Regions from separate parts of the Lonsdalea populi genome, predicted to be linked through region 3. Evidence: predicted binding sites of a transcription regulator. Region 3 holds the regulator's gene; each other region holds the start of a gene.

Region 1 (7,423 bases), 1.3 Mb from region 3:
TTATGTCTAAAACAACAAGAAAACGATCACCAGCACCACCTACCAGGGGATTCGCAATGTCACAATACCGGACTTTTCATGCAGACGATGCCGTAGCATACGCTCGCCAATACGGCGGACTGGCAGAGATGCATACGTTGGTCGCCGCCGAAGAGATTGGTGACGGTAATCTGAATCTGGTCTTCAAAATTCGCGATACGCAGGGCGTCAGCCGTGTGATCGTCAAGCAGGCATTGCCTTATGTGCGCTGCGTCGGTGAGTCGTGGCCGCTGACGCTGGACAGATCGCGAATTGAAGCTGAAACCCTGCTGACTCACGCGCAGTTTTGTCCGCAGCATACCGTCGCGGTATTGCATTACGATCCCGAACTGGCGGTGATGGTGCAGGAAGATCTCTCCGATCACCGCATCTGGCGCAGCGAGCTGGTAGCCGGGAAACATTACCCGCAGGCGGCCGCTCAGCTGGGCGAGTATCTGGCGCAGACGCTGTTCCATACCTCGGATTTCCATCAGCCGCCGCACGAGAAAAAGGCGGCCGTCAGCCGTTTCACCAACCCGGAGCTGTGCCGGATCACGGAAGATCTGTTCTTTACCGACCCCTATGTCGACCATGAGCGTAATCAGTTCGAGCCGGAGCTACTGCCGAACGTACTGGCGCTGCGGGAGGATCGCGAGGTGAAGCGTGCGGTGGCGACCTTGAAACACGGTTTTCTCGCCAGGGCGGAAGCGCTGCTGCATGGCGATGTGCACAGCGGGTCGATTTTCGTGGCGGAAGGCAAGCTCAAGGTGATCGACGCCGAGTTTGGTTTCTATGGCCCCATCGGCTTCGATGTGGGGTCGGCGCTGGGCAATCTGCTGCTGAATTACTGCGGCGCGGCCGGGCTGCTGGCAGATGAAGCGGCGGCGGCGGCCCGCGCGCAACGGCTCGAAGAGTGCGCGACGCTGTGGGGGACGTTTGCCGCGCGCTTCGCGACGCTCAGCGCTGAGCGCGGCCGCGAGCCTGCGTTGGCGGCGGACGGTTATACGGCGCAGTTTTTACGTCAGGTATGGCGCGATGCCGTGGGCTATTGCGGCACCGAACTGATTCGGCGCACCATTGGTCTGGCGCATGTCGCCGATCTGGACGATATCGCCGAGCTTGAGGCGCGGTTGAGCGCTCAGCGCCTCGCGCTGGCGCTGGGCCGAACGCTGATTGTCGACGCCCAGGCGATCGGCGACATCGACGCGCTGTTGACGCGGATCCGTTTGTTTGAGGTCTGATCGATACCGCATCGCAGGCCGATACGCCTATACCGCATCATGACAGGTGTACCGTCAGTGCCGGCTTGAGCGAATGAAGCGCAACGGAAAGGACTGCCGCCTGCCTTGGTCCGAACCGCAGAAAACGATGTGCTGTGAGACGACGGTGAAGCCTTTGCCCGCCATCTGAATGCGGCGGGCGTCGAAGGGCCTTATGCGCAAAATAACCGCACTGGCGTGACCTCCCCCGCGAATCATGCCAATCCTCAATTGTCCGCTTCTCCGGGTTTAAGCGATCCGTTACACTGCACGGCAGATCATCGTGATATCACCTAATGAGAGGGTTCCATGTATCAGGACTTAATCCGTAAAGAGCTAACAGAAGCGGCGGATACGCTGAATACCTTTTTAAGCGACGATGCCAATGTTCAGTCGATTCAGGCCGCGGCGATACTGCTGGCGGACGCTTTCAAGGCGGGCGGAAAAGTTATCTCCTGTGGGAACGGCGGTTCTCATTGTGATGCCATGCATTTCGCCGAAGAGTTGACCGGCCGTTACCGTGAAAATCGGGCGGGACTGCCGGCGATCGCCATTTCCGATCCGAGCCATATATCCTGCGTCAGCAATGACTTTGGCTACGACTTCGTGTTCTCGCGCTACATCGAGTCGCTGGGACGCGAAGGAGATGTGCTGCTCGGGATCTCCACCTCGGGCAACTCCGGCAATATCATCCGGGCCATTGCGGCCGCGCGCGCCAAGCGGATGAAAGTCATCACGCTGACCGGTAAAGACGGTGGCAAAATGGCCGGTTCGGCGGACGTCGAAATCCGCGTGCCGCATTTTGGCTACGCCGACCGTATTCAGGAAATTCACATCAAAGCGATTCATATCCTGATCCAGCTGATTGAAAAGGAAATGGCGGAGAACTAATCGCGCTGCGCCTATCGTGCATTAGGCAGCGTCCCCCCCGTGCGTGGTGCTGTCGTTGCCGTAAAATCGCTTCATCAAGGCGCGGACCGGCGCTCCGCAGAGAACAAGTTTTAGACGTTGGCCCCGAAGGAATAGGGCTGCGCTTTTGTCGTTAATGGGGATCTTTCACACCGCACGGCTCGCGCCTTGAGTCGCAGCCAAGCTACCGCCAGCGGCTCTCACGTTCTCATGACGGGCCACAAAGGTAAGGAATCAACCATGTGTGAACTGCTTGGGATGAGCGCCAATGTTCCAACTGACATCTGCTTTAGTTTTTCCGGGTTGATGCAACGCGGCGGCCGTACCGGACCGCATCGTGACGGCTGGGGCATTACCTTTTACGAGGGGAACGGTTGCCGGACGTTCAAAGATCCGCTGCCGAGCGCAACGTCGCCTATCGCGCAGCTGGTGCAGAAGTATCCCATCGAATCCTGCGCCGTGGTGTCGCATATCCGCCAGGCCAACCGCGGGGCCGTGGCGCTGGAGAATACCCATCCGTTTACCCGCGAGCTGTGGGGGAGAAACTGGACGTTCGCTCATAACGGTCAGTTGAAAGGCTACCGCAGCCTGAAAACCGGCACCTACCGCCCGGTGGGGCAGACGGACAGCGAATACGCCTTCTGCTGGCTGCTTCATCATCTCTCATTACGCTATCCCCGCACGCCATCGCACTGGCCTTCGGTATTTCGCTACATCGCTTCGCTGGCGGAAACGCTGAGCAAAAAGGGGGTGTTCAACATGCTGTTGTCCGACGGGCATTTCGTGATGGGATATTGCTCCACCCGGCTATGCTGGATTACGCGCCGCGCGCCTTTCGGTAAAGCGACGCTGCTGGATGATGATGTGGAGATCGATTTTCAGCAGCAGACCACGCCGGATGACGTGGTGACCGTGCTGGCTACGCAGCCGCTGACGGGGAATGAAACCTGGCATCAGATCGAGCCAGGCGAGTTCGTGTTATTCCACTTTGGTGAGCGCGTAGTTTGAAAATGGGTTCTTGTTTGGCGTTGACTGATTCACCATATACTGGCCGTTGAACACCGCGACGGCCGGCGGCTGGTGGTGCTGGTTGAAGTAAGCGTAACCCGGTTGCAACTGCCGCCAAAAACGGGCGTAAGTGGAGTTGCGATGCCGCTGCAGGTTTTTGTCCGTCATGCGGAACGGGTAAATCGCCAGTTCGACCTTCGCCTGCCCGTTCAATAGCGCCCGTTCGACGTAGGTGTAGATCTCATCGATGTACTGATTGGTCATGGCATAACAGCCGACCGACACGCATTCGCCGTGGATCATCAGATAGCGCCCTGAGTAGCCCTGAGCGCGGTCATATTCGTTAGGGAAACCGACGTTGATGGCGCGATAAAAGCGGCTATCCGGCTTGAGCTGATGCAAATCGACCTGATAAAACCCTTCCGGACTTTTCATATCGCCTTCCACCTGTTTGGGCCCGAGCCCGCCTGAGTACTTGCAGATGGGATAGCTTTGCACCAGACGATAATCGGTGCCGACTTTGGCATACAGCTCCAGTTGCCGCTCTTCTTTAAAGATCTGGATATAAACCGGCGAGCCTAAGGCCTGCTGCTTGAAAGTGGTCGTAACCGGAATCACTTCACTGGCATAGCTGGTTACGAAAGCGAAAGGCAAAAAAAACAGCGTCGCAAATGACAGTGCGGTTTTTCGCATTGAGGGATCCTGATAACTAAAACTGTGTGACATACGGTCTTTTAATGATGTCGTCCCGTATTCCCGTGCCTACGGCGAGGTGTAGCGCTGCCACATTAGCATTGCCTTTATTTTATTCAAGCGGGAAATCATGTGAAACGCCGTCGGCGCTGAAACGAACGTCCGACAGGCGGCGGGTTGCCCGTCGAGAGGACGTCGCCGCCGATCCGGCGACGGCGGATAAGATGAAGATATCATGGGCAAATACGCAGGCGCCGACCGTCGACGGCAGGGGCGACGAGGTTTGTGGCTGAGCGCGGACCCGGCGGAAAACCGGCGAGCGGCGAATGGGTCTTTTGATCATCCCGCCCGCGAAATACCGGACGCCGAGACGCGGTTTCCGTTTCCGTCTTTGGGCGGATCGGCGCGCGCCGGCTTGCATCGCCTTATCTTGGTACTGTATTTTTATACAGATTAAGAAAGGGGGGGGGGGATATGCGCAAAATTATTCACGTCGATATGGATTGCTTTTATGCCGCCATCGAGATGCGGGATAATCCGCGCCTGCGTGATATTCCTCTGGCGATCGGCGGCAGCGCACTGCGCCGCGGCGTGATCAGCACCGCCAATTATCCCGCCCGGCGTTTCGGCGTGCATAGCGCGATGGCGACCGCGACCGCTCTGCGGCTCTGCCCGCATCTGACCCTGCTGCCCGGGCGTATGGAGGTGTACAAGGCCGCCTCCCTCCAAATCCGCCAGATCTTTGCCCGCTATACCGAACTGATTGAACCGTTATCGCTCGACGAGGCTTACCTAGACGTCACCGATAGCTCTCACTGCAACGGCTCCGCGACGCTGATGGCGCAGGCGATCCGTCAGACCATTTTCGATGAGCTACATCTGACCGCCTCTGCGGGCATCGCCCCCATCAAATTCCTGGCGAAGGTGGCCTCTGAACAGAACAAACCCAACGGACAGTACGTCATTACGCCCGCCCAGGTGGATGAGTTCATTCTGGCGTTGCCGCTGGCGAAGATCCCCGGCGTCGGCAAAGTGACGGCCAGCCGGTTGGCGGAGCGGGGACTGCATACCTGCGCCGACGTGCGGCGCTATGATTTGTCCGCGCTATTAAAGTCGTTCGGCAAGTTTGGGCGGGTGCTGTGGGAGCGCTGTCACGGCATTGACGAGCGTCAGGTATCGCCCGATCGGCTGCGTAAATCCGTCGGCGTCGAGAAAACGCTGGCGCAGGATATTCACGACTGGTCCCAATGCGAAGCGCTGATCGATACGCTGTATGACGAGCTGGAGGCGCGTCTGCGCCGGGTGAAGTCAGATCTGCATATCGCGCGTCAGGGCGTGAAGCTGAAGTTCGATGATTTTCGGCAAACCACGCAGGAGCATGTCTGGCCGGTGCTGAATAAACAGGATCTCATTCGGTTGGCAAGGCAGACCTGGGAGCAGCGGCGGGAAGCGCGCGGCGTTCGGCTGGTGGGGTTACACGTGACGCTACTAGATCCGCAGTTGGAGCGGCAGTTGGTGTTTGACTGGGGGGGGTAATCGAGGGCGTTTGCTGCCGCATCCGGCGTTGCGTCCAGCCGGATGCGGGAGGGTCCAGGCGATGGGTGCCTTAGCGTTTCTCTGGGATGGCTTTCAGGACCGCGGTCAGCAGTTTCCAATACAGGCCAACGCTGGCGATATTCACCTGTTCATCCGGCGAGTGCGGGCCGGTGATGGTCGGACCGATGGAAACCATATCCATCTCCGGATAGGGCTTCTTGAACAGGCCGCATTCCAGACCGGCGTGGATCACCTGCACGCTCGGCATTTTGCCGAACAGCTGCTGGTAGGTTTCCCGCACCAACTGCATGACCGGCGATTGCGCATCCGGCTGCCAGCCTGGGTAGCCGCCTTTGGGGCGAGTTTGCGCACCGGCCAGTTGTCCCAGCGACGTTAGCACGCTTACCACATAGTCCTTGCCGCTGTCGATCAGCGAACGGATCAGGCAGTGAACTTCCGCCTGGGTCTCTGCCGTGGTGATCACGCCGACGTTCAGCGAAGTTTCCACCACGCCTGTCACCTCGTCGCTCATGCGGATTACGCCGTTGGGGATCGCGTTGAGCAGGGCCACCAGCCGATCGCGGCTATCTGTGGTCAGGGCCTCGGCGTCAGTCGACGCCGGCTCCACCAGTACCGCGATGTTTTTTTCCACTGCGGCCAGCTCATGTTTCAGTACGGCCATATAGTCCTGCGCCGCCGCTTTCAGCGCAGCGACCTTATCTTCCGCGACGGCCAGCGTAACCGCGCTTTCGCGTGGAATGGCGTTACGCAGCGTCCCGCCGTTCAGATCGAGGATCCGCAGGTCCAGCGTTGCCGCCTGTTCCGCCAGGAAACGGCCCAGCAGTTTATTGGCGTTGCCCAGCCCCAGGTGAATATCACAGCCGGAATGTCCGCCTTTTAGCCCTTTAATGACCAGCTTCAGTACCTGATAGCCCGCAGGCACCGCTTCCCGCCGCAGCGGCAGGTGCGTCAGGAAATCGATCCCGCCCGCGCAGCCCATGTAGACTTCTCCCTCCTCTTCCGAGTCGGTGTTGATCAGGATCTCGCCCTGCAGCCAGTTCGGTTGCAAGCCGAAAGCGCCGTCCATGCCGGACTCTTCCGTCATGGTCAGCAGCACTTCCAGCGGGCCGTGTTCGACGCTGTCGTCGGACAGAACGGCCAGCGTGGACGCCATGCCGATACCGTTGTCCGCGCCCAGCGTGGTGCCGCGCGCTCTCACCCAGTCGCCGTCGATGTAAGGCTTAATGGGATCTTTCGTGAAATCATGCGCCGTGTCGTTGTTTTTCTGCGGCACCATATCCAGATGCGCTTGCAGCACCACGGGCTTGCGATTTTCCATGCCCGGCGTGGCCGGTTTGCGCAGCAGAATGTTGCCGACGCTATCGCGCTCTGAATGAAGGCCGCGCGCCTGCGCCCACGACATAATGTGCGCCGCCAGCGCCTCTTCATGATAGGAGGGATGCGGAATGGAACAGATTGTGGCAAAAATATCCCACAAGGGCTGTGGGGAAAGCTGAGACAATTCAGACACTATTCACGTCTCCTTTTCAGCAGCCTAAGTCCGCGTCTGGCGCGTGAGGCGCTACAGGTTGAAAAATGATCGCCTTTGAGCATGGCGATCGGGCATCATGAAACAGAGTATCACTTTCCCGCCGCCGGGGAGAGTCTGTCAATCCTGGTCGCTTTGAACGGGCTAAGGCGGGCGATCGCCGCGGGATTGCAGACGATGACGGCGGGGACTTTGTCGCCACCAACAAAACTCAATCGGATAAAGGCTGGTTTTTATGAGGTTGCCTATCTATAATCTCGCGCAACCTTTTTCCCCCTCCGACTATGATAAAGCCGACTCCACCGTTGGCCGGGACATATTATATGAGTGAAAAATACGTCGTAACCTGGGATATGTTGCAGATTCATGCCCGCAAACTGGCCGAGCGTTTACTGCCGGCGGACCAATGGAAGGGCATCATCGCCGTCAGCCGCGGCGGTCTGGTCCCGGG
Region 2 (7,423 bases), 630 kb from region 3:
TTTTCGATCGCGGCAGATCAAAAGCGATAAGCCGGCGATGACGATTAGCGCCAGGACGAATTGCACGAGATGGGACATGTTTGCTCCAGATATGATACAGGCCAAATTTTCACGTTAGGTTGGTAACGTCGGCGTCAACATTGAGAGTAGATACGCTGGGCGCGAATTATATATTGGAAAATAACCTAAACTAAAGCATTGGTCTCATAGCATTAACTTTTATTCGGCTCAGTGGCGCCGGGGACCAGCGCTTTGCTGACTAAGTCTTGTACGAACGCGGCTGCTTTTCAGCGGCTACTTTAAGGCGAGTTTAAGTAAAAAGGAGATTGCCTATGACTGCTTCAACCCCTTCCCGAGAGCTTGGACGTTCTGGGATCCACGTTCCTTTGATCACTTTCGGCGGTAACGTTTTCGGCTGGACTATCGATGAGCCAACCTCGTTTAACCTGCTGGACGCGTTGGTGGATCAGGGACTCAATTTTATCGATACGGCGGATGTGTACTCCGTATGGGCAGATGGCAACCAGGGCGGCGAATCTGAAACGATTATCGGCAACTGGCTAAAGAAAAGCGGTCAACGCGACAAGGTCATCATCGCGACCAAAGTTGGCATGGAGATGGGAAATGGCGCTAAGGGGCTGGCTCCCGCCTACATTCGTCGCGCTGTTGAGGACTCTCTGCGTCGTCTGAACACGGACTATATCGACCTCTATCAGGCCCATACCGACGATAAAGCGACGCCGCTGGAAGATACGCTGTCAACATTCGATGCGTTGATTCGAGAGGGTAAAGTTCGCGCTATCGGCGCCTCGAATTATGAGGCTGACCGATTGGTTCAGGCGCTGCAAATGAGTCAAGACCACCAGTGGGCACGTTATGAAACGCTGCAGCCTGAATACAATTTGTATGACAGGCAGCACTATGAATCGGGTCTGGAAGCGATAGCCAAAGAGTATGGACTGGGCGTTATTAGCTATTATTCGCTGGCTAGCGGATTCTTGTCCGGTAAATATCGCCACCCGGAAGACGCCTCCAAAAGCTTACGGGGTAAAGGCGTCGTGGATCGTTATCTCAATGATCGGGGCATCAAGATCGTAGAGGCATTGGATCAGGTCGCGAAGGCACATAATGTGTCGTCCAGCCAGGTCGCGCTGGCCTGGTTGATCGCGCGTCCGAGCGTGACTTCGCCAATCGCCAGCGCCACGTCGGTTCAGCAGGTCGCCGAACTGGCTGCTGCGACCCGATTGTCTCTGACAGCGGAGGATATTGCTGTGCTGAATAGCGCAAGCCAATAGTGATGAGGTAAACATAAGCGCGCGTACTCGTTTATGACAGGGCGCGCGTACCACCCCCCATTACGGAGACGCACTTTCAGCTGACGTCTACAATCGCGTAAAAGAAGAAGAGAACAACCGAAGATTACCTATGTCGTTATTCCCGTTCACTTATTTTCTGCCGTCCCGATCTTTGATGACAAGCACTATGGTCTTGTCATAGACCACATTCTTTTTTTTTTGCACTTTTTTCTTTCCTCTTTTTTGTCCGTTTATTTAGTTTTCGTATTATTTATTGTCATGATAAAAGTATGCCTAATCCTTCGCTGAGTTAAAAATTAGCAGGAAAGGGAGTTAGTCATCAGGAAATGAAAGCGGCAATAAAAATAAATGGCGTATTTTATTTCAATGTCACTCACTTAATAAAAATCACACGATTGTTTTTCGGCAGGAAGAAATAGTTTGGCGTGGGAAGGTTAAATAAAAAGAGCAGGAAGCGCGGTAGTTTGCAGAGTCGGTGATTAAGCATGAATCGACATTTAAAAATAAAAATGGCCCCTGAAATTCAAGGGCCATAATCCTTCTCGGGATATGACGCAGTGAGTCGCTACGTCATCATCTCATGTGAAAGGCGAGTGCGATTAAGCCTGCGGCTGAGTCACAACGTCTTTAATACCTTTCACTTCGATTTCTACACGACGATCCGGGGCCAGGCAGTCGATCAAGGCTTTACGGCCTTTCACGCTGTCACAGGTAGAACCGGTAACCGGGTTAGATTCGCCAAGACCACGGGCAGAGATTTTGTCAGCCGGGATGCCTTTGGCAACCAGATAGTCAACGACGCTCTGAGCACGGCGAGTGGACAGGCCTTCGTTATACTGTTCTGAACCCAGACGGTCAGTGAAGCCCAGGACGACTACGGAACCGTCTTTAGGATCCATGGTGCTCAGCTGAGTGTACAGCTGGTCCAGAGAGCTCTGGCCTTCAGGACGCAGTTCTGCTTTGTTAAAAGTGAACAGTACGTCAGATTTCAGAGTGAAGCGTTTGGTCTGAACGACCGGAGCCGGCGCCGGAGTCGGTGCTACGACCGGAGCTGGAGTTTCCTGACCGAAACGGTAAGAAACGCCAACGCTCAGCATGCCGTTATCAGGACGACCGCCAACGGTACCTGCGTCGCCGATGTTGTTAACCCACTGGTAGTCCAGACGAGTAGCCCAGTTTTTGGTGACTGCATATTCCAGACCTACTGCAGCCATCGGAGAAATACCGGTGTCGTTGCCGCCGCGGCCAGTCACGTCGTCGTGGCTGTCAGCACGCCAGAAAAAACCACCCAGACGAGTATAAACGTCCAGATCGTCAACGATCGGGTAGCTCAGTTTGGCAGCCAGCTGAACGCCCTGTGCTTTAAAGTTACCACGGTTTTCACCGGTGTACTTCATACGGCCCAGCCAGTCATAACCCAGTTCGAAGCCCAGGTATTGGTTAGCTTGATAACCACCGAAGGCGCCAGCGCCCAGTTGGTTTTCGTGCGGGGAGTTAGTGGTTTGGTAACCGTTGCCGTACAGGCCAGTGTCATGGAACTGAGACCAGCCCAGTTTGGCGCCTGCGTACCAGGTATTGTCGTTAGGTGCTGCTTGAGCTACGGAAGCCAAGCCAGCCAGTGCCACTGCAACTGCGATAGCTGTTTTTTTCATTTTTACGCCTCATTATCATCCAAACAGGTAATTAACTCTTCGAGATAATAAACCTTTGGTTAAAATCTTTTTGAAGGAAACATTGCTCTTAATTATTCTCACCAGTCAGCTGATGTTATATGAAGAGCAACTCCTGCGGGTAAAGTCTACAACGTGATGCAAAAGTTACAAGTATGATGTTAGAAGTCCCAGACAAAATCCTAGCGTTTCACACATACTTACTAACAAATAATAGATTAATTTGTCAGTTCGGACAGATTATTTATGGCTGGTGATGGGAGGGGAGGAGTAAAGAACTCAATGCCTGCGGGGGATCTTTAACTCTGAGGCCTTCCCCCGTAGGAATGCTCTTAATTTACTTAATGATACAATCTGGAGTGAATTTTTAACGTAGAAAATGGTCTGTTGATGGCTTTTGGCTCTGATCGCATGATAAATCCGTAGGTATTCCCGCTTTCCGCCGCCTCGCGCAGGCGCGTTTTTTCTTCATCTTCCAGATCCGCCGGCAACCAGCATAACACCGCGCTGTAGTTCCCCGTCCTCAACGCTTTTTCCATTGCCTCTAATGTCCCTGCCGGGTTGATATGGTGGAGTTCAATCATCTTCTCGAGCGGCAAGCCCGCTTGCTGCAGCCAGGCGCGGCTGAGTTTTTGCTGTGGCGCCAGCCATAACAGCCAGCGAGACTGCATTCCTAATTGCTGCAACAACGGCAGCAGCAAGGGGGCCAGAATAGGCTGATCGTCGCTGTAGACAATTTCACTGATGATGCCGCCGCCGTTAGGCGTGGCCGCAGGCACATCCTGCGTGTGTAAAGAAGACTGAGAGAAGCGGCGAGCGTTAACGAGTTGTGTGCGCATGAGTGAATTCCACCGGCAGGGTTACTGTATGCGCATACAGTAATGCGTGTACAAATAAAGATCAATCGGAATTTGAAAGCGCCTCGCATAATTTACAGGGAATGTCCAGTAACGCCATTTTGTGTTTGAGGCAACCGTTTTCGTATGCTTAATTACTTGTTCCCGTTACGTATATTGCGATTCAGTAATTAGGGTGAACATGATAAGGACAATGTTATGAAGCATTTATGCGAAAAAAGGATTCGGCAGTCTAAGTACGTTTTCTCCTCTTTGGGAACTATTAGTTCCCGGTCTCAATTTGGCGGCTACAGCATCGCAGCAGACAAGATTATCTTCGCGCTGGTGTCCAACGGTGAACTTTATCTACGGGCATCGCGACAGCATGAAGTGCATTTTCGCGCTCGGGAGATGGTGAGCATGGTTTGCACCAACCGCGGCGTGCCTGTTCCATTGAACTATTACGAGGTGGACAATACCTTGTGGAACAATGAACCAGAACTCCTGCATCTGGCGTCGTTGTCATTGGAAGGGGCCCGGCAAGATAAGGTCATCAAGACGCAAAGTATCAGGCTGAAAGACTTGCCTAACCTTAACCATTATTTAGAACGGCAGTTGTGGAAAGCGGGGATTCGCAACATTGAACAGTTGCATGAACTGGGGGAGATACAGAGTTTTCTTCGGTTAAGCGTCGTCAGGCACGATCTCAATCTCAGCGTATTGCTCGCGCTGGCAGGCGCCATTCGTGGCGTTCATCAGGCGGCGTTGCCGGAGCAAGTGCGCCAAGAGCTGATTGAGTGGTTTAAACACCACCTTGCGAGCCAGGGGAAACAGCCTAAACACTGATAAGGTTGTTCATCCAACCCAAGGGAAGAATCTCCGTGCGCGCAGACGTCGTGTGGCGCGCACGGGATTTAAGCTGAGTAGCGATGAAGATGAGACTCCGAAAACTGATGCGATCAAGTCCGCGCCGGGCTGGCCGACGGCTCCGCCATCTGGGCTTTTAAGGCTTCTAACTTCGGCAGCAGCTCACTCATGAGGCCAATTTGCTGCAACACCAACTGATCTTTACTTTCAGACTCTGGATTAGCGGTGCGAATGCGTACTTCCAACGACGCCAGCCGCCGGCTGAGTTGACCCCGATCGTTGCCATCGCTATGCAAAGCGTCGTCCACGTAGCAAACCGCGTCATCCAGCAGCTGCAGCGTTTCTGGCGACGAAAGTTTTTCCCGATGGGCGCCTAGCGTGGAGATATAGCTCAGTAACGTGTGGTTCAGACACATCAGCCGAAAAGCATGCTCGCGTTTTTCTTTGGTGGCATATGGCTCGACGGACATATTAGAGACCACCGACGCCAGTTCGGCATCGCTGTTGTGAGCATCGCGACGGGCGATACGGTACGCCAGGCTGTTATTTTTCCCCTGATGGTACTGCTCCATAATTGCATCCAGGTAGCGGCAGTTGGCATACAGCGTTTTATTGACGACCGCAGGAAGAGCGCGGAAACGCCAGTCGGGCCAGATGAAGCTGACTGCCGCCCAGGCGATGCCGCAGCCGATCAGCGTATCAAGCACTCTCGGCACGGTTACTTCGTATCCTTCACCCAGCAGGTTGAAGCACAGCAGCACCAGCAGGGTGATAAACAGCGTCGCGTGGGCGTACTGCACGGTGCGGAAAGCGAAAAACAGCACGCCGCTGATGACGATTAGCGTCATTTGTCCTTCTATCGACGGTACGAAATAGAGGATGGGTAGCCCGAACAGAACCCCGGCCAGCGTGCCGATGACGCGCAACTTGAGACGATGACGCGTCGCATTGTAGTTCGGCTGGCAGACAAACAGGCTGGTCAGCAAAATCCAGTAGCCGTGTTGCAGATGAGTGACCTGAATAAATGCATAACCGCCGCACAGCAGTACGGACATCCGCACCGCGTGGCGAAACAGCGCCGATTTCGGCGTGAGATGACGGCTGATACGCAGGCAGATATCGCTCCAACCGGTGATTTTATCATCCGCCAGCAGCCGGTTTTCCTTCTGCTCGTCCTGTTCAACGGATTGCTCGGATTCAATGGTGGCGAGCTGGGCATCGATGGCGCGCAGGTTGTTGATTAGGTGGCGCATGGCCTTCAGCTGTGCGACGGATGTCCCCTGCGTCGCCAGTTTTTCGAGGGTCAGTTCCAGATGCGTGAAGGCTTTTTCAATACGCGGATCGTGCTGATACTTCTGGTGCAGCAAAATGGACCGGGCCAGTTGCTCACAGGCACGAGATTGCATCGACAGCAGGCGCTGAAAACGAAACAGTGCATCACTGTAACGCAGCGTTTCGCGTAGCTGCGCATACTGCACATGGGAAGAGCTGGCGCGTTCGTGAATATCTTGCGCGACGAAATAGTAGTGCAACGTTCTGCGAGTGCTGCGCTGACCGCGATCTCCCCGCAGACGGGTCAGCAGCGAAGACTTGGCCTGATTGAGTGTCTCAACCAGTTGACTGTTAGCCATCGCCACATCGATCAACGGCTGATTATCGTCTTCTATATCAGGATCAAACAGATTGGATTTGGCGTCGAGATAGTGCGCAAGCTGTTGATAGCAGCGGGCCAGGCTATCCTGGAGAGGACGGATGGGGAACAGAATGTGTCCGAGCAGCGTGAGCAGGTTGTACCACAGCGCGCCGACCAGCAACAAAGCAGGCTGCTGATACCAGCTGTCGTAGAGCGAAATGCCGAGCATGGTGTAAATGGCGATCAGCAGCGCGCCGAAGGCAATTGTGGCGTAGCGCTGTCCTAGCGCGCCCAGCAGAATAAATCCGCAGGTGGAAAGCGCGAGTCCAAGGCCAAAGAGCCACGGGTAGGGAAACAACAGTTCGATGGAAACGGAGGCGATCAAAAAACAGCCCAGGGTAATGAGCAGATTCATCAGGCGGCCCGTCAGACGATCGTCAAGATCCGCCAGCGCTGCGGCAACCACGCCGAGCGTGAGCGGAATCGTGGTGGTTGGAATATCCAGCCACCAGGGGACGACGGCAGCACCCGCCAGCGCTAGAAAAATACGGATGTTGTAAAGCCAGTGACTGTTATAGATATACCGGCGCAGATAGGCTGTAAGGATCACGATCACAATAATTCCGCTTGATTACTGAAAACGGCGTCGGGCATTGGCTTCCCGTGAGGCTCGAGCTTCTTCCACAGAGACCACGCGGCGACCGACCGGCCAGAGTGCAATGGCTGCAATTTTGAAGTTGGCGATGCCGACCGGAATACCGATGACGGTAAGGCACTGTGCAATCCCGCAGGCGATGTGTGAAAGGCAGAGCCACCAGCCGAAAAAGATCACCCAAAAGACATTCAACAGTGTGCCACCCGCATTAAGTAAACGGTTTTTTTCTGAGGGGCACAATTCGTCAACGTGTACGGCTTCATTACCGTAGGGCAGCAGAGACAGCTTGGTGATCTCCCAACAGGAGCGGGTCAGGGGAATCGTGAAAATCAATAGGATGCTGACGCAGGTTGCCGCGAGCCAGGCTAGCGTGGTGAAAAATCCGCCCAGGACAAAATTCAGAATGTTGAGCACGGTGCGCATAGTTTCTCCAGGACTTGTGTTTT
Region 3 (7,423 bases):
CGCCGGGTCGGAAAGTGATTAAGACTCACGCAATACTTTGGGGATTTCCCGTAGCAGCCAGGACTTGGCTTCGCCCATATTGTCACGGCGCCAGGCCATGATGATCTGGCTCTCAAAAGTGCTTTCTGGGCTAACCACGCGCAGCCGTCCTTCGGCGATATCCTGAGCCACCAACTCGTAGGGGATTGTCGCAACGCCTAATCCTGCGAGCAAAGCCCGGCGTTTATCGTCCATCGTACTCACCGTCAGGCGAGGCTGTTTATCCAACAGCTGCACGGTCAGCACGGGGCGATCGCGCGCAGTATCCGCAATGGCGACCCCCCGATATTTGACTCGGGTGACTTCGGACAACGGTTCAGGCTCGTTATGAATGGGATGATCCGGGCTGGCGACATAGACACATTTCACCGAATAGAGCTTGCGCGTATTGACCTCCGACGTCGCACGGAAGTGAACATCCGGAGAGATAACGATGTCGGCGCGGTCTTGTTCCAGTCGCTCCCAGGCGCCTGCCAGCACCTCGGTCAGAATAGAAACCTGCGTGTTGGCCTTTTGCGCCAACTTATCCAGCAGCGGAAAAAGGCGTTCCGTCGGCACCAATGCTTCCACGACAATGGTGACATGGGTTTCCCAGCCGCGGGCGAGCGCTTCGGCATCCGTCGTCAGCTTATCGGCCGCTTCCAGCAGGACTCGCCCACGCTCCAGCAGCATTCTTCCCACATTAGTAAATTTAGTGCGATGACCCGAGCGGTCGAACAATACCACGTCCAGTTCATCCTCTAACTTTTGCATGGTATAGCTCAGCGCCGAAGGCACTCTGCCCAGCTCATCCGCCGCCGCCGCAAAGCTCCCCCGACGCTCGATAGCATCCATCACCCTTAACGCTTCCAATGTTAACGCTCGATCTTTCGACATAGATATTCTCATTCAGGATTTTTGAACGTCCCCACCAGATTAACTAGCTTACAATCTACCGTCCAGCCTATTACCCTCGCAGGGTCGAATACTTACGAGGACCGGACACCATGATCATTAGCAGAGCAGCAGAACAATGCGGCAAGGCTGACTACGGGTGGCTGCAGGCGCGATACACGTTCTCTTTCGGTCATTATTTTGACCCTGACCTGCTGGGATTCGGTTCGCTGCGCGTGTTGAATCAGGAAGTCCTGGCCCCCAAGACCGCCTTCCAGGCGCGGACCTATCCGCGTGTCGATATCCTTAACCTTCTTCTGCAAGGCGAAGCCGAATATCGAGACAGCAATGGCAACCACACGCAAGCCAAAGCTGGCGACGTCATGTTGTTGGCGACTCAGCCCAACCTCAGCTACAGCGAGCAGAATATTGCCAAAGACACGCCGCTGACCCGTATTCAGCTATGGCTGGATGCCTGCCCGACACGCGAAAATCGCGCGCTGCAACGTATGACGCTGAACGGCGAGCGCGCTCAATTGCTGGCTTCTCCGGACGACGAAAACGGCAGCCTGCATCTAAGACAACAGGTCTGGGTTTACCATCTGGATCTGTCCTCCGGAGAATCGTTGACGCATCCCTTGAAGGGTAATCGCGCCTACATTCAGTCCATCCACGGTGAACTTGGCATCCGTAGCAAAGCCGATGAGGGCAAAACGTTACATTGCGGCGACGGCGCCTTTATTCAGCAGGAGACGGCCATTACCCTGCAGGCAAAAACGCCGATGCGGGCGCTGTTGATCGATTTGGTGGCGTAACGCGCTCCCCTCCTGACTCGGCGTTTCTACGGAGTCATGGTAAGATAAATTATCATCCTCACCACTTTCTTCAGAGTTATAGCGATGGATTCAACCGATCCGGCCAAACTTCTTGCCCATGCTGAGCGACTGTGTCAGCAGCGCAACGTTCGACTTACGCCGCAGCGTCAGGAAGTGCTACGGCTGATGGTCCAACAGCCAGGCGCTATCAGCGCATATGACCTGTTGGATCTACTGCGCGTCGCTGAACCTCAGGCTAAGCCCCCCACCGTTTACCGTGCGTTGGATTTCCTGCTTGAACAAGGATTCATTCACCGCGTGGAATCCACCAACAGCTACGTGCTGTGCCACCATTTCGAAGAACACAGCCATACCTCGGCACTATTTATTTGCGACCGCTGCCGCCAAGTCACGGAGAGCCCTACTGAAGGCGTTGAAGAAATACTGCAACAAATTGCGCTCCAGACGGGATTCTCCCTGCGCCACAGTGTAGTTGAAGCGCACGGCCTGTGCGTTGAATGCAGGAAAATTGAAGCCTGTGATCACCGCGACAGCTGCAACCACGACCACAGTATCGTCCTCAAAAAGCGCTGAGCAGCAAAAAGTGCAGGTACGGCGTCATCGCGCCGAACGGTGGTACTGAGAATGGAATCTGAGGAAGATAGTAAATTTGAGAAGGGATTGAGGTTCAGGCTTGCGGGGAACCTTTGGTTCGGTTTTCATTTCAACCGTTACGTTCGGCGAGAAAGACCAAACGCAACGGAAGAGGTATAAACGGGGCGTTCAGCAAACCAGGTCGATCAACTCCAATCGCTGTTGCGAATGACGCCGACGGCCAACCCTTCAATGGAAAAGTTTTCCTTGCTCAAATCGACGACGATAGGTGCAAACTCTTTGTTTTCAGCCAACAGCTGCACTTTATTACCCTGCTGCTTCAATCGTTTTACCGTAACTTCATCTTCAATGCGCGCCACAACCACCTGACCGTTGTGAACATCCTGCGTTTTATGCACAGCCAGTAGATCGCCATCCAGAATACCGATATCTTTCATCGACATACCACTCACACGCAGCAGAAAATCGGCGTTTGGCTTAAACATGGCCGGATCGACCTGATAATGACATTCGATATGCTGTTCCGCCAGCAGCGGTTCCCCTGCAGCCACGCGACCAATCAGAGGCAGGCCGAGCGACTCTTCTTCCATTAACAGACGGATACCGCGGGACGCGCCGGTGACAATCTCAATCACACCTTTACGAGAAAGAGCTTTCAAGTGTTCTTCAGCGGCATTGGGAGAGCGGAATCCCAGTTGTTTAGCGATTTCTGCTCGGGTGGGTGGCATACCGGTTTGTGAGATATGATCGCGAATAAGATCATAAACCTGCTGTTGTCTGGTCGTTAAAGCTTTCATTCCGCCCCCTGGTTGTTTATACAGTTTCGCTGTGAGTATATACAGGGAAACTGCCCAAGGGAACTGAGAAATCGCGTTGTACCTTGTTTTTTGGCGTCATTCACGAGAGCTATCACGCGAAATGCCCCCACAGCAAGGCACCCCAGACTACGGCCGCCAATAGGCAAGCAACCAGCACCGCCGCCGACCCCAAATCTTTCGCTCTCCCTGCAAGCTCATGATATTCCTTACCAATTCTGTCAACCACGGCTTCGATAGCGCTATTCAGCAACTCGACGATCACAATCAGCACGACCGCGCCAATCAACAATAACCGTTCTAATATTGAAACTGGCAGCCAGCAGGCAATAATAATGCCTGCCAGAGTAAGAATGGTTTCCTGACGAAAGGCCGCTTCATGCCTCCATGCCTGTTTAAGTCCTTGCAACGAATAGCCTGTTGCCTTGACAAGGCGGGTAATCCCGGTCGCCTTATTCATGATCCTTGCTTACTCCTTTTTTATTTAGTTTCAAACGCAATTTTCGCGTCACCCCATTGTCTCATGACCACAGATATCCGATAAGGTTTCTGTTATCCTTGCGGCGCATTGCTAATAAGAGGTTCTCAGTTGTTATGTCAGGTTGGCGTAAAATCTACTATAAGTTATTGAATTTCCCTCTGAAACTTTTGGTAAAGAGCAAAATCATTCCTCTGGATCCGATCGCTGAGCTGGACATCGATCCTACACGTCCTATTTTCTACGTTCTGCCCTACAACTCCAAAGCGGACTTACTGACGCTGCGTGAAAAGTGCCTTGCGCTGGGGCTGCAGGATCCGCTTGAACCCTTGATTGTCGACGGTCAAGCACTGCCAAGCTATGTGTTCGTCAATAGTGGCCCGCGCGTATTTCGCTACTACGTGCCCAAAGAGAAATCCATCAAGCTTTTCCACGACTATCTGGATCTGCATCGAGACAATCCGTCGCTGGATGTCCAGATGGTGCCGGTTTCAGTCATGTTTGGCCGTTCGCCGGGTCGAGAAGGCCATCAGCAGGAAGCGCCTCAGCTACGTCTGCTGAACGGCATCGAAAAGTTTTTCGCAGTTCTGTGGCTGGGACGCGACAGTTTCGTGCGCTTCTCAACGCCGGTCTCGCTGCGCTACATGGCGACGGAGCACGGCACGGACACCACCATCGCCCATAAGCTGGCGCGTGTGGCGCGGATGCACTTCGCTCGTCTGCGTCTGGCCACCGTCGGTCCGCGTCTACCGGTCAGGCAGGAGCTGTTCAAAAAACTGCTGTCATCGAAAGCCATCGCCAAAGCGGTGGATGATGAAGCACGATCGAAGAAAATCTCTCGAGAAAAAGCCCAGCAGAACGCCATTACGATGCTGGAAGAGATCGCTGCTAACTTCTCTTATGAAGCGGTGCGTCTCACTGACCGCGTGCTAGGCTGGACCTGGAACCGGCTATACCAGGGGATTAATGTCCACAACGCCGAGCGAATACGGCAGTTGGCTCAGGACGGACATGAAATCGTTTATGTTCCCTGCCACCGCAGCCACATGGACTATCTGCTGCTTTCTTACGTGCTGTACCACCAGGGGCTGGTGCCGCCGCACATTGCTGCGGGCATCAACCTCAACTTCTGGCCGGCGGGTCCTATCTTCCGCCGCCTGGGCGCGTTTTTCATCCGCCGAACCTTCAAAGGCAGCAAGCTCTATTCCACCCTGTTCCGCGAGTATCTCGGCGAACTGTTTACTCGCGGCTATTCGGTGGAGTACTTCGTGGAAGGCGGGCGCTCGCGCACCGGCCGCCTGCTCGATCCGAAAACCGGTACGCTGGCGATGACGCTTCAGGCCATGCTGCGCGGCGGCACGCGGCCTATCACGCTGGTGCCGATTTACATCGGGTATGAGCATGTTATGGAAGTCGGCACTTACTCCAAAGAACTGCGCGGCGCCACCAAGGAAAAAGAAGGTTTTCTCCAGATGATTCGCGGGCTCCGCAAGCTACGTAATTTAGGCCAGGGTTACGTCAATTTTGGCGAACCGCTGCCGTTGATGACCTATCTCAACAACAAGGTCCCGCGGTGGCGCGACGACATCGATCCAATTGAAGCGCTGCGCCCCGCCTGGCTGACGCCGACCGTGCAGGACATCGCCTCCGACATCATGGTTCGCATCAACAACGCTGCGGCGGCCAATGCCATGAACCTGTGCTCAACCGCACTTCTGGTGTCGCCGCAACGTGCGATGACTCGGACACAGTTGGAAGAACAGCTCGAATGCTATCTGCAGCTGATGCGCAACGTGCCCTATACCGAAAACACGACGACGCCGGACAAAACGCCTGCCGAACTGGTCGATCATGCATTGAAGATGGACAAGTTCACGGTTGAAAACGATAAACAGGGCACCATCATCAGCCTCCCGAGCGATCAGGCCGTGCTGATGACCTATTACCGCAACAATATCCAACATCTGTTGATCCTGCCGTCTCTGGTCGCCAGCATCATCGTGCACCATCGGCACATTAAGCAGGCCGAGCTATTGCACCAGGTGACGTTGATCTATCCGTTGCTGAAAGCGGAATTGTTCCTACATTACGAAACGGCGCAACTGGCCGGTGTGCTGCTGGCGTTGACCTCCGAGCTGGCGAATCAGCGGTTGATCGTGATAGAGGGCGAAAACCTGACGCCGAATAGCGAACGTAGCCGCCCGTTGCAACTGCTGGCCGCCGGCGTTATCGAAACGCTGCAGCGGTACGCCATCACTTTCCTGCTGCTTAAGGGCAACCCGACGATCAATCGCGGCACGCTGGAGAAAGAGAGCCGCGCGATGGCGCAGCGCCTGTCCCTCCTGCATGGCATCAACGCGCCGGAGTTCTTTGATAAGGCCGTCTTCTCTACGCTGGTCAATACGCTGCGTAGCGAAGGCTACATCAGCGATAGCGGCGATGCGGTGCTGGAGAAGGTACAGTCGATTTATGCGATTTTGAGCGACGTGATTACGCCGGAAGTCAGATTGACGATTGAAAGCCCCGCCGTTGCCAATGATGCAGCAGAATAATAAAGAAGTGGAGTAACACGACATGTGCCTGCGGCAAGCCTGCCACAGGCCTTTTTTTCTAGAGACTCAGCACTAACCCGATGAACAACGCCATCCCTACGTAGTTGTTATTGCGAAAAGCCTTGAAGCAATTATCCCGATCCCGTCCCGCAATCAGCGTCTGCTGATAAACAAACAGCCCCGCCGCTACCAGCAGCGACCAATAGAACATGGCGCCTAGGTCGGATATACGTCCTAAAATCACCATCGTCCCCAGCATCAACAGCTGCAGCACGCCGACGATAACGGTATCGTAACGACCAAACAGGATAGCCGTCGACTTTACGCCGATATTGAGATCGTCATCGCGATCGACCATCGCGTACTCGGTGTCGTAAGCCACGGTCCAGCAGAGATAAGCGAAAAACATCAGCCAGCAACTGCCCGGCAGCGACTCGCTGACGGCGGCATAGGCCATGGGGATCGACCAGCCAAAAGCCGCGCCTAACACGACCTGAGGCAGATGACTAAACCGCTTCATAAAGGGATAAACCCAGGCCAGAGCCAGCCCGGCGACCGACATCCAGATAGTCATGGTGTTCAACGTCAGCACCAACGCAAACGCCACCAGCGCCAGGATCACAAACAGCGCTTTAGCCGACTGTTCACTCACCAGGCCGCTAGGTAAGGGCCGCGATGCCGTGCGCTTCACATGACCGTCAAAATGGCGATCGGCATAGTCATTAATCACGCAGCCCGCGGCTCTCATCAGGAATACGCCCAGCACGAACACCCAGAGTGTCCAGCTCGCCGGCGCCCCGCGCCCCGCCAGCCATAACGCCCATAGCGTCGGCCACAGCAGCAACAGAGAGCCTATCGGCTTATCGACGCGCATCAGGCGACAATACACCATCCACCGTCCCGTCGTTAAAATTCGTTCCAACGCATCGTCTCCTCTACCGTTCAGTATCAGAACTGAGCGGAGAATAAATAGGGGCATCAGGCAAGAAAATCTCTGTCAGCAGTAAAGGATGGCCCGCCAACCGCAGACGTGAACGACGAGCCCACAGATCGCCGCGACGTCCCGGATTGATAAAGTCACGCTCCGGCGCACCCTGTTGGAAGAGATATCGTCCAAGAGGAACACTTCCGATCTGTGCCAACGCTCGGTTCGACATCTCCAGCGTGTGTTCAGGGATCACCGTTCGACCAAACAACCAGGGTCTGCCATCGCCATACAGCGTGACCTGCCGCAGC

Evidence for each region. Region 3 encodes LexA, which represses DNA repair genes until DNA is damaged. Its sites were predicted from a motif close to TNCTGTATGTACATACAGNA; they were not measured.
Region 1: the regulator LexA is predicted to act here: its motif matches at 4,322-4,341, upstream of dinB (DNA polymerase IV).
Region 2: the regulator LexA is predicted to act here: its motif matches at 3,848-3,867, upstream of sulA (SOS-induced cell division inhibitor SulA).

The regions. Positions count from the first base shown of each region.
Region 1 is NZ_CP065534.1:731,289-738,711, forward strand. It holds gene mtnK (S-methyl-5-thioribose kinase) at 57-1,259, shown strand; gene lpcA (D-sedoheptulose 7-phosphate isomerase) at 1,587-2,168, shown strand; gene I6N93_RS03400 (class II glutamine amidotransferase) at 2,427-3,194, shown strand; gene dpaA (peptidoglycan meso-diaminopimelic acid protein amidase) at 3,165-3,887, opposite strand; gene I6N93_RS03410 (hypothetical protein) at 4,000-4,230, opposite strand; gene dinB (DNA polymerase IV) at 4,362-5,423, shown strand; gene pepD (beta-Ala-His dipeptidase) at 5,494-6,954, opposite strand; gene gpt (xanthine phosphoribosyltransferase) at 7,296-7,423, shown strand, end outside.
Region 2 is NZ_CP065534.1:2,652,480-2,659,902, reverse strand. It holds gene I6N93_RS11670 (NupC/NupG family nucleoside CNT transporter) at 1-78, opposite strand, end outside; gene I6N93_RS11665 (aldo/keto reductase) at 333-1,295, shown strand; gene ompA (porin OmpA) at 1,916-2,968, opposite strand; gene sulA (SOS-induced cell division inhibitor SulA) at 3,328-3,825, opposite strand; gene I6N93_RS11650 (TfoX/Sxy family DNA transformation protein) at 4,042-4,668, shown strand; gene yccS (YccS family putative transporter) at 4,782-6,938, opposite strand; gene I6N93_RS11640 (YccF domain-containing protein) at 6,954-7,400, opposite strand.
Region 3 is NZ_CP065534.1:3,283,125-3,290,547, forward strand. It holds gene I6N93_RS14510 (LysR family transcriptional regulator) at 19-915, opposite strand; gene I6N93_RS14515 (pirin family protein) at 1,026-1,727, shown strand; gene zur (zinc uptake transcriptional repressor Zur) at 1,812-2,321, shown strand; gene lexA (transcriptional repressor LexA) at 2,528-3,139, opposite strand; gene I6N93_RS14530 (diacylglycerol kinase) at 3,252-3,620, opposite strand; gene plsB (glycerol-3-phosphate 1-O-acyltransferase PlsB) at 3,752-6,187, shown strand; gene ubiA (4-hydroxybenzoate octaprenyltransferase) at 6,246-7,109, opposite strand; gene ubiC (chorismate lyase) at 7,123-7,423, opposite strand, start outside.